One region of the Kitasatospora sp. NPDC096147 genome, then DNA from elsewhere that is predicted to be linked to it. Evidence: riboswitches for the same ligand, from Rfam matches in the RefSeq annotation. Region 1 holds a riboswitch; each other region holds the start of a gene.

Region 1 (3,513 bases):
CGGCCACCCTCGTTCCGGTAGGTCCAGGCCGCCCCGTTGGCGACCAGCTCGCGGACGGCGCCGAGGAAGCGGTCCAGGTGCTCGTCCGGGGTGCCGGCGCCGAACGAGACCCGGATGGCGTTGAGGCTGCGCTCGCCCGGGAGCGAGGACTCGGGGGCGCCGCACTCGGAGGGCGCGGCCTCCTCGCCGCCGAGCAGGGTGCGCACCAGCGGGTGCGCACAGAACAGGCCGTCGCGGACGCCGATGCCGTACTCGGCGGAGAGCGCGGCGGAGAAGTGCGAGCTGTTCCAGCCCTGCACCACGAAGGAGAGCACGCCGACCCGGGCAGCGTCCTCGCCGAACAGGCTGAGCACCCGGACCTCGGGGACCTCGGCCAGGCCGGCCTTCAGACGGGTGATCAGCTCCTGCTCGCGGGCCTCCAGCGCGTCGAAGCCGGCCTCGGTGAGCGCCTTGCAGGCGGAGGCGACGGCGTACGCGCCGATCACGTTCGGGGAGCCGGCCTCGTGCCGGGCCGGGCCGGTCTGCCACTCGACCGCGACCGAGCCGTCCAGCTCGCGGGCCACGGTCCGGCTGGCGCCGCCGCCGGCCAGGTACGGCTCGGCCGCGTCCAGCCAGTCGGCGCGGCCGGCCAGCACCCCGGCACCGAACGGGGCGTAGATCTTGTGGCCGGAGAAGGCGATCCAGTCCACGTCCAGCTCGCGGACCGAGACCCGGTGGTGCGGGGCCAGCTGGGCGGCGTCCAGCACCACCCGGGCGCCGTGGCGGTGGGCGGTCTCGGTCAGCTCGGCGATCGGCCAGAGCTCGCCGGTCACGTTGGAGGCGCCGGTGACGCAGAGCAGGCGGTGCTCGGCCGGGTTCTCGCGCAGCGCCCGGTCGAAGGCCTCGACCGCCTCGGCGTGCGAGCGGGGGGCGCGCAGGTAGGTGACCTTGAGGCCGTTGTGCGCCCAGGGCAGCAGCGAGGCGTGGTGCTCGGTCTCGAAGGCGAAGACCTCGGTGCCGGCCGGGACGGCGGCGGCCAGCAGGTTGAGCGAGTCGGTGGTGGCCCGGGTGAAGACCACCTGGTCGCCCTCGCGCAGGTCGAGGAACTCCTCGACGGTGCGGCGGCTCTGCTCGAACAGGTCGGTGGAGAGCTGGGAGAGGTAGCCGGCGCCGCGGTGCACCGAGCCGTAGTAGGGGGCGTAGGCGGCGACGTCGTCCCAGACCCGCTGGAGCGCCGGGGAGCTGGCGGCGTAGTCGAGGGCAGCGTAGGTGACCTTCTCGCCGGAGGCCAGCGGGACCTCGACGTCGTGACCGAGGACGGCGAGCGGGGCGCAGGTACGGGTGGCAGTCGACATGGGGGTGCACTCCTCGTAAGGTCCGGGACCTCGGGGTGCATCTGTGCCACCGACGTCCGCGCTTGCGCTGCGGACGGATCGCCGCAGTGCCCGGTCCTCACCCAGGGCACCCCGCCACGGACGGAGGGTTGCCGGACAGCAAGCTGGGGCTTGTCGCTGTCACTCATGACCTGGGCAGAACTCTAGGGCGGCTTCCGAAGAGTGGTCAAACGGCATTCCACTATCTGGACGCACCCGGGTACGCCGAAGGCCCGGACCGTGGTCCGGGCCTTCAACTCACCTGTCAGGTACGGGCGGTGGCGGCGGCCCAGTTCTTCAGCAGGGCCTCGGCGGCACCCGAGTCGATCGCCTCGGCGGCCCGGGCCATGCCGGCCCGGAGCTGCTCGGGCAGCGGGGCGTCGGTGAGCTCCAGCGCGGCCAGGGCGGCGGCCGAGTTGAGCAGCACGGCGTCCCGGACGGCGCCGCGCTCCCCCGCCAGCAGGCGGTGCACCACGGCGGCGTTGAACGCCGGGTCGCCACCGCGCAGCGCCTCGATGCCGACCAGCTCGATGCCGACCTCGCGCGGGTCGAAGGAGGTCTCGGTGACCTGACCGTCCTTCACCACCCAGACGTGCGAGGTGGCCGAGATGGTCAACTCGTCGAGGCCGTCGTCACCCCGGAACACCAGCGCGGTGGCCCCCCGGCGGGCCAGCACCCCGGCGATCAGCCCGGCCAGCCGGGTGTCGAAGCAGCCGATGGCGTGGGCGGTCACCCGGGCCGGATTGGTCAGCGGGCCCAGGATGTTGAAGGCCGTCGGCACCCCGAGGTCACGGCGGGCCGGGGCGGCGTGCCGCATCGCGGGGTGGAAGACCGGGGCCGGACAGAAGGTCAGGCCGACCTCCTCGGCGATCTCGGCCACCCGGTGCGGCGGGACGTCCGGGCTGATGCCGAGCTGCTCCAGCACGTCGGTGGCGCCGGTCGAGGAGGAGGCGGCGCGGTTGCCGTGCTTCACCACCTTGGCCCCGGCCGCGGCGGCGACGATCGCCGACATGGTGGAGATGTTGACCGTCTTGGCCCGGTCGCCGCCGGTGCCCACGACGTCCACCGCCGGTCCGGGGACGGTGAGCGGGACGGCGTGGGCGTACATCGAGTCGACCAGCCCGGCGATCTCGTCGACGGTCTCGCCCTTGGCGCGCAGGGCCACCACGAAGCCCGCCACCTGGACGGGGGTGGCCTCGCCGCTCATGATCCGGTCCATCGCCCAGGCGGCGTCGGCCTGGGTGAGGTTCTCACCGGCGAGCAGGGTGCTCAACAGGTCGGGCCAGGTGCGGGCCATGGCTAGCTCCAGTTCTCCGTCTTGACGTGGACTGGAGCCAGCCTAGCGATCCGCGGTGCGGCGGTGCGGCGTTGTTCTTCCCCTTGAGACGGCCGCCGTGGGGTTGACGGGACGTCAGGCCGGAGTGCGGCACCGCTGCGCTCGGCCGGGCGGGCTCGCGCTACGCCGGGGTGCGGCGGGCGACCCGGGCGCGGAGCAGGGTGGCGGCGGACTCGGCGAACGGGACCGGGTCGACGGGGTGCGAGATGGCGGCGTCCGCGCGCGACCAGGCGGCGAGCCAGGAGTCCTGCGGGCGGCCGATCAGCACCAGCACCGGCGGGCAGCCGTAGATCTCGTCCTTGACCTGGCGGGCCACCCCGAGACCGCCGGCCGGGACGGCCTCGCCGTCCAGGACGCAGAGGTCGATGCCGCCCTTCTCCAGGGCGCGCAGGACGGCGGGGACGGTCGCGCACTCCAGCACCTCGACCTCGGGGAGGTCCGCGGCGGGGCGGCGGCCGAGAGCGAGGGTGACCTGCTCGCGGGTGTTGCGGTCGTCGCTGTAGACGAGGACGGTGAGCGTCTCGTCCGTCGTGTGCGCCATGGGCCCTGCTCCCGGTGCTCGTCCTCTTATATGGGTGGTGCGCGCGCGTCGGCTCGACCGGGCCGGGTGTGATCCGGACCACGTTCACTTCCGGATGCTACTCCGCGACGCCCCTCGTGGTGAGCCCCTCGCGCGATCTCGCTGCGCCGGGCCCGCCGCCGCGTCACCCGGTCGGGCGACGGACCGTCACCCGGGGGGCGGAGTCCACCCGGACGGCGGAGGGGCCAAGGGGCAGTAGCCGACGGCCCCTCAGAAGTCCGGGAGCAACACGCGGGGCGAACGGG
Region 2 (3,513 bases), on a different contig from region 1:
GGAGCTGGCCGAAGACCGGGGCCAACTCCGGCGCACCGGAGACCAGTTGTCCGGCCAGCTCGGCGACCGGCTGGGGGATGTTGTCGGAGAAGGGGTAGTTGTACGGCTCGTCGACGCTCCGGGCGGTGAGCGGTCGGGTCGGGGTGACCCGCCAGGTCTTGAGCCAGGGGTGGGTGGTGAAGGCGTACCAGATCGCCTCGGCCCGGCCGTCCCGGTCGACGAAGGAGGCGAAGGTGCGGGCACCGGCGCTGCCGGCGGCGCCGGGGCCGCCCGGGGCGGCGAACAGTTCGGTGGCCGGGACGTCGACCCGGCTGAGGCAGCGCAGCGGCCGGTCCGGGCCGACCCGGAGCACCGCCTCGGTGAGGAAGGCCCGGCCGAGCTGGACCAGCAGCGCCCCGGCCTCGGCCTCGGTGCGGTCGAACGTGCGCGGCAGGTACCGCCCGGCGGCCGGGTCCCAGACCACGGCGGTGAGCGAGACCACCTGGTTGGAGAGCGAGCCGTGGCCGTGGCCGGCGGGCGTGGTCTCGCCGGCCGCCGGGACGCCGGTGCCGTGGCCGCCGATGGCGAGCACACCGCCGACGGTGAGGTCGCCCGGGGCCGGGCAGCCGGCGACGCCGAGGCCCTGCTCGCCGAGGCGGGCCAGCAGTTCCTCCATCGAGGCGCCGGCCTGCACCCGGACGGTCGGGGCGCCGGCCACCTGCCCGGTGGGCAGGGTGATCGCGGTGAGGTGGCGGGTGGTGTCGAGCAGCAGGACGCGGGCCGAGGAAGGGGTGTCCGGGGCGACGGTGAGCGGGGCCCAGCCGTGCCGGTGCCCCTGCGGGCGCAGCCGCCAGCCGGCCGTGCGGGCCCAGTCGGCCAGCTCGGCCACGTGCTCCGGGGTGGTGGGCTCGCAGACCCAGAGCGGATCGGTGCGCACCTCGCCGGCCCAGTTCCGGTACTCCCGCTGGTACGGGACCAGCCCGCCGGGGAGGTCGGCGGGGGCGGTGCCGACCGCCCGGGCGCTGTCCGGTCCGACCGTGCCCCGCAGCAGCCAGGCCGCTCCGCCGGCGCCGAGTGCGGCGAGGGTCTGACGCCGTGTCAGTCCGCTTGGTTCGTACCGGTGTTCTGCCGATCGCTGGTCCGTCATGCCGCGACGCTACCAACGTGGATCACCCGAGGGGGCGATTCCGGCCGACGGGGGCCGGTGGGGGAGCGGTTCCGGACGAGGTGGGGGGAGGCCCGGCACGGCGGCCCGGGGTCTTGATATGGTTCCTCGCGAATCATCCAGAGGGGTGGAGGGACCGGCCCTACGAAGCCCCGGCAACTCCCCGGTCGAACCGGCGTCCGAAGTACGCGCCGTGCCGTCCGGGAGCAGTGCCAACTCCGGCCTGCCGCCACTGTGGCGCGGGAAAGATGAGGAGACACGGTGCTCTCTGTGCTGTCCTTCGTCCGGGCGCTTCCCACCCCGGCGCTTTCGCGTACCCGTTCTGTGTCTGGCGCAGGACCCCGGCCCACTTCTGCGGCCTTCCCTCGCTGACCACCCCCTGGGCTCCCCGTACGGAGCCCTCCGCGAGCGCCGCCACCCGCCGCTCGCGGGACCTGAGACGGAGTACATCCATGGAAACCACCAGCGGCGTCGGCGTCCTCGACAAGGTCACCTCCATCCTCGGCACCCTGGAGGCCGGGCCGACCACGCTGGCCGGGCTGGTCGCCGCCACCGGCCTGGCCCGGCCCACCGCCCACCGGCTGGCGGTCGCCCTGGAGCAGCACCGGCTGGTCGCGCGCGACGTCGAGGGCCGCTTCACGCTCGGCGCCCGGATCGGCGAACTCTCGGCGGCCGCCGGTGAGGACCGCCTGCTGGCGGCGGCCGGCTCGGTGCTCGCGCACCTGCGCGACGTCACCGGGGAGAGTGCCCAGCTCTACCGGCGGCAGGGCGAGATGAGGATCTGCGTGGCCGCCGCCGAACGGCTCTCCGGCCTGCGCGACACCGTCCCGGTGGGGGTGACGCTCCCGATGCGGGTGGGTGCGGCGGCGCAGATCCTGCTGGCCTGGGAGGAGCCGGAGCGGCTGCACCGGGGGCTGCAGGGGGCCAGCTTCACGGCCACCGCGCTGAGCGGGGTGCGGCGGCGGGGCTGGGCGCAGGCGGTCGGCGAGCGGGAGCTCGGGGTGGCCTCGGTCTCGGCACCGGTGCGCGGTCCGTCCAACCGGGTGGTGGCCGCCGTTACCGTCTCCGGCCCGATCGAGCGGCTGAGCCGGCACCCCGGGGCGCGGCTCGCCCACGCGGTGGTGGAGGCGGCCGACCGTCTGACGGAGGCCGTCCGGCAGTCCTGAGCGTGGCCGCCGCCCGGCGGTCGGCCGGTGCGGTGCGGCGACCGTCTCCCGGGTGGACCGGCCGGTGCCGGCCGGCAACGGCGGGTGGAGGACGGTGACGGTGCACTCGCCCCGGCCGTGCACCGGGCGGTCGGGTGGCGACGTCCAGTGGTCGGTGCCGGGCTCAGTGTCGGTCATGGCCGCCGAACCAGCCCGACGGACCGTCAGCCGGGCGTCGGCCGAGGGGGCGTCGGCCGGGAGACGGTCAGCCGGCGGACCGGCGGGAGCGGAGGTACTCGCGGGCGAGCAGCCGCAGCGCCGCGCCCTTCGGCGGGCCGACCGGGCGGCGCAGCAGGGCGGCCGGATCGGCCCGGGCGGCGGTGGCGGTGAGGGCGTCCAGGCCGACCATGCAGCGGACCATCGGCCGGTGCGCGGGCGGGGCCAGGTCGATCACGCTCCGGCCCTCGGCGAGCGTGCGGCCGGCCAGGTCGAGCTGATCGGTGATCAGGGCCCGGACGGCGGGCAGACCGGTGCCCGCCACCAGGTCGGCGCGGGTGACGCCGTGCCGGTCGAGTGCCTCCTGCGAGAGGGTCAGGCGGCCGTCGGCCAGGTCCTCGGCGAGGTCGGCGACGAAGTCGATGCGCTGGCTCGCGTCCAGGTAGGTGCGGCAGGCGGCTCGGTAGGCGCTCTGGTCGCCGGGCGGGCCGAGCACGGTGGCGACCACCATGAAGGCCGGCAGCGCGTAGACGTCCAGGTAGGTCTGGTACTCCGCCTCGGTGGCGAAGCCGGTGAAGTCGAGGTCGGCGAGGGAGCCGGCCAGGTGCTGCGGCACCAGGGTGCGCAGGGCGGGGTGGGCCGCGACGGTGTGCAGGAACGGGCGGAGCTCGGGGTGGTCCGTGCCGCCGTCCGCCAGCGCCCCGGTCACCTCCAGCTCCCACTGCGCGTATGCGGCGCGGCGCCCGTCCAGCGGGCCGCTGTCGAGCAGGGTGTCGGTGCGGTGCATGTAGGCGGTGGCGGCGATCACGTGCGGCACCAGCCGTGCGGGCAGCAGGAGCCGGGCCGCGAGCGCGGCCTCGCGGCGGTACCGCGTCACCTGCTCCCGCTGCCGGGTGTAGTCCTCCCGCAGCCCGGGGTCGGTGATGCCGGCCGCGTCCAGCGCCTTCGTCCAGCCGGTCAACTCGCGCCCGCCCTCTTCCGGTTGGTCCGTCCGGCCCGTTCACCCGG
Region 3 (3,513 bases), on a different contig from region 1:
GACAGTTCGCGTCTCAGCGCGACCGCCCCACGTCTCAGCCGCCGGACGGGCCCTCCGTGCACGACTCAGCCGCACCACCGATCGGGATTCGAAACATCCGATCCGCATCCGCACTCTACCGCCTGCGACCTGACGGAAATTCACCGCGACGTGCGACGGGCCGCCACCGATATCCGGAATCATTCGTTCCGGTCGCGGTGACGGCCCGTCGCCGTACTCCCGAAGCGGGTTCAGCAGCCCCCGGCCACCGCCGGAATGATCGAGATGTTGGCGCCGTCCTTGATCTCGGTCTCCAGGCCCTCGTCGAAACGCACGTCGTCGTCGTTGACGTAGACGTTCACGAACCGGCGGAGCTTGCCGGCGTCGTCCAGCACCCGGGCGGCGATGCCGGGGTGGTTGGCGTCCAGGTCGGCGATCACGGCGGCCAGGGTGGCGCCCTCGGCGGCCACCTCGGCGGCGCCGCCGGTGTAGGTGCGCAGGATGGTGGGAATGCGGACGGTGGCGCTCATGGGGGTACTCCTAAACCGGTGCTGAGGGGGGATCAGGCGGAGGCCAGGCCGGCCGCGCGGAAGGACTCCAGGGTCGGGCGGATGGTGGCGGTGAGCCCGGCGTCGGAGACGGCGTCCAGGGTCTTCAGGCCGTCGCCGGTGTTGATCGCCACGGTCTCCTTCGCCGGGTCGAGCTGCCCGGTCTCGACCAGCTTCTTCAGCACGCCGATGGTCACCCCGCCGGCCGTCTCGGCGAAGATGCCCTCGGTGCGGGCCAGCAGCTTGATCGCCTCGACCACCTCGGCGTCGGTGACGTCCTCGACCGCCCCACCGGTGCGGCGGGCGATGTCCAGCACGTACGGGCCGTCGGCCGGGTTGCCGATCGCCAGCGACTTGGCGATGGTGTCGGGCTTGACCGGCTTGATCACGTCGCGGCCGGCCTTGAAGGCGGCCGAGACCGGGGAGCAGCCCTCGGCCTGGGCACCGAAGATCTTGTAGGGCCGGTCCTCGACCAGGCCGAGCTTGATGAGCTCCTGCAGACCCTTGTCGATCTTGGTGAGCTGGGAGCCCGAGGCGATCGGGATGACGATCTGCTCCGGCAGCCGCCAGCCGAGCTGCTCGCAGATCTCGTACGCCAGGGTCTTGGAGCCCTCGCCGTAGTAGGGGCGAAGGTTGACGTTGACGAAGCCCCAGCCCTCGCCGGCCGGGTCGCCGATCAGCTCGGAGCAGAAGCGGTTCACGTCGTCGTAGTTGCCCTCGATGCCGACCAGCTCGCCGCCGTAGACGCCGGCCATCACGACCTTGCCCTGCTCCAGGTCGTGCGGGATGAACACGCAGGACTTGAAGCCGGCCCGGGCCGCCGCCGCCCCCACCGCGCCCGCCAGGTTGCCGGTGGAGGAGCAGGAGAGGGTGGTGAAGTGGAAGGCGCGCGCCGCCTCGATGGCGCAGGCCACCACGCGGTCCTTGAAGGAGTGGGTCGGGTTCCCCGAGTCGTCCTTGACGTGCAGCTGGGCGGTGAAGCCGAGCTCGCGGCCGAGGTTGTCGGCCTTCACCAGCGGGGTCCAGCCCGGGTTCAGGTTGGGCTTGGAGGCCACGTCGGCCGGGACGGGCAGCAGCGGGGCGTAGCGCCAGATGGACGCCGGGCCGGCCTCGATCCGCTTGCGCAGCTCCTCCGCGTCCTCGGAGCCGAAGTCGTAGGCGATCTCCAGCGGGCCGAAGCACTCGAGGCAGGCGAAGCTGGGGCCGAGCGGGAACTTGGTGCCGCACTCGCGACAGGACAGCCGGTCGGCGGGGCCGAGGTCGACGGAGGGTGCGGCGGAAACAGCGGTGGCCATGGTGGCGGAGACCTTTCTCCTCATCTTCCCCGTGACGCGGGCGCGCCACAGGACGGAATTGGCACCTGTCCCGCCGTGGCCGCCGATGGGCCGGATCGCGCGAGAAGGTTGCCGGGACGTCAACGGGCCGTTCCCTCAGTCCCTCTGGATGAGCTCTGTGAAGTTGTGGTCCTGCGCTCCGGCCGACCCCGACGTGCGAAGGTCTGACCGCAGTACGAAGACTGTATCCGAAGGCGCCCGAGCGGTGACCCGCCGTCCGCTGTACGAGATGCGAAACGCGAGGAGACGAGACAGTGCCCGACCAGCCTCAGCCGTCCGACCCTGCCGAGGAGTTGCTGCCCGAGGTGTCCGACTGGCTGCGCCGGCGCTCCTGGACGGCGGCCGACCGGCCGCTGGACGCCCTGCTGACGGCCAAACGGGCGGCCGGCCCGGCCGGCACCATCAGCGTGGTGCTGCCCGCCCTGGACGAGGAGCCGACCGTCGGCGAGATCGTCCGGGTGATCCGCCGCGAGCTGATGGAGCGTCTGCCGCTGGTGGACGAGCTGGTGGTGGTGGACTCCGGCTCGGCCGACCGGACGGCCGAGCTGGCCGCGGCGGCCGGGGCCCGGGTGGTCCACCGGGACGAGCTGCTGCCCCGGCTGCCGGCCGTGACCGGCAAGGGCGAGGTGCTCTGGCGCTCGCTGCTGGCCACCTCCGGGGCGATCGTCTGCTTCGTCGACGCCGACCTGCGCGAGTTCGACCCGGCCTTCGTCTCCGGGATCGTCGGGCCGCTGCTCACCGACCCGTCGATCGAGCTGGTGAAGGCGATGTACGACCGCCCGCTGGAGACCGAGGGGGCGGTGGTGCCGGCCGGCGGCGGGCGGGTGACGGAGCTGGTGGCCCGGCCGCTGCTGAACCTGCACTGGCCCCAACTGGCCGGATTCGTCCAGCCGTTGGGCGGTGAGTACGCGGCCCGCCGGTCACTGCTGGAGCGGCTGCCGTTCCCCACCGGCTACGGGGTGGAGCTCGGCCTGCTGGTGGACGCGCTGGAGCTGGCCGGGCTGGACGCGCTGGCCCAGGTGGACGTCGGGGTGCGGCACCACCGGCACCAGGACGGCCAGGCGCTCGGGCGGATGGCCGCGACCATCTACCGGACCGCGCTGGAGCGGCTGGACCGGACCGGGCGGCTGAAGAGCGGCCAGGACCTGGTGCGCCCGCTGCTCACCCAGTTCTCCCGGGACCCGGCCGGCCGGGAGTTCACCGCGCACACCCACCCGGTCGGCGCGCTGGAGCGCCCGCCGATGGTGACCGTCCCGGAGTACCACCCTCGGTGAGCCTCCGCGCGCGCCCCGTGTGCCGACTGGTTTGCCCCCGGGGGTGAGAGGCAAGGTTGGTGACATGGCCGATCACGCGACCGCACGTTCGAATCAGACCGGGGCCGCCCCCATCCTGGTGGCCTCCAACCGGGGGCCGGTGTCCTTCACCGCCGAGGACGACGGTTCGCTCACCCTGCGCAGAGGCGGTGGCGGACTGGTCTCCGGGCTGTCGGCGATCGACGACCCGTCCGCCGTCTGGGTCTGCGCCGCCCTCTCCGAGGCCGACCGCACGGCCGCCCGGCAGGCCCCCGACGGCCGGCTGGACCTGGCCGGGCACGAGGTCGGCGGCCAGGCGGTGCGGATGCTGGACATCGACCCCGGCACCTTCGCCCGGGC

What was found. A riboswitch is a leader RNA that binds a small molecule or an ion and turns the genes downstream of it on or off. The one in region 1 is predicted to bind S-adenosylmethionine.
Region 2: another riboswitch for S-adenosylmethionine. It lies ahead of ACIRBX_RS04815 (IclR family transcriptional regulator); the one in region 1 lies ahead of ACIRBX_RS10945 (aminotransferase class V-fold PLP-dependent enzyme).
Region 3: another riboswitch for S-adenosylmethionine. It lies ahead of thrC (threonine synthase); the one in region 1 lies ahead of ACIRBX_RS10945 (aminotransferase class V-fold PLP-dependent enzyme).

Annotation. Positions count from the first base shown of each region.
Region 1 covers NZ_JBIWFX010000003.1:89,910-93,422, forward strand. Annotated here, with positions in the region: gene ACIRBX_RS10945 (aminotransferase class V-fold PLP-dependent enzyme) at 1-1,334, opposite strand, end outside; SAM riboswitch class IV at 1,388-1,505, opposite strand; gene trpD (anthranilate phosphoribosyltransferase) at 1,618-2,649, opposite strand; gene ACIRBX_RS10955 (hypothetical protein) at 2,810-3,229, opposite strand.
Region 2 covers NZ_JBIWFX010000001.1:1,113,490-1,117,002, reverse strand. Annotated here, with positions in the region: gene ACIRBX_RS04820 (cholesterol oxidase substrate-binding domain-containing protein) at 1-1,126, opposite strand, end outside; SAM riboswitch class I at 1,257-1,399, shown strand; gene ACIRBX_RS04815 (IclR family transcriptional regulator) at 1,597-2,310, shown strand; gene ACIRBX_RS04810 (phytoene/squalene synthase family protein) at 2,555-3,466, opposite strand.
Region 3 covers NZ_JBIWFX010000014.1:88,664-92,176, reverse strand. Annotated here, with positions in the region: gene ACIRBX_RS31630 (ubiquitin-like small modifier protein 1) at 231-509, opposite strand; gene thrC (threonine synthase) at 542-1,822, opposite strand; SAM riboswitch class I at 1,840-1,977, opposite strand; gene ACIRBX_RS31620 (glucosyl-3-phosphoglycerate synthase) at 2,155-3,135, shown strand; gene ACIRBX_RS31615 (trehalose-6-phosphate synthase) at 3,200-3,513, shown strand, end outside.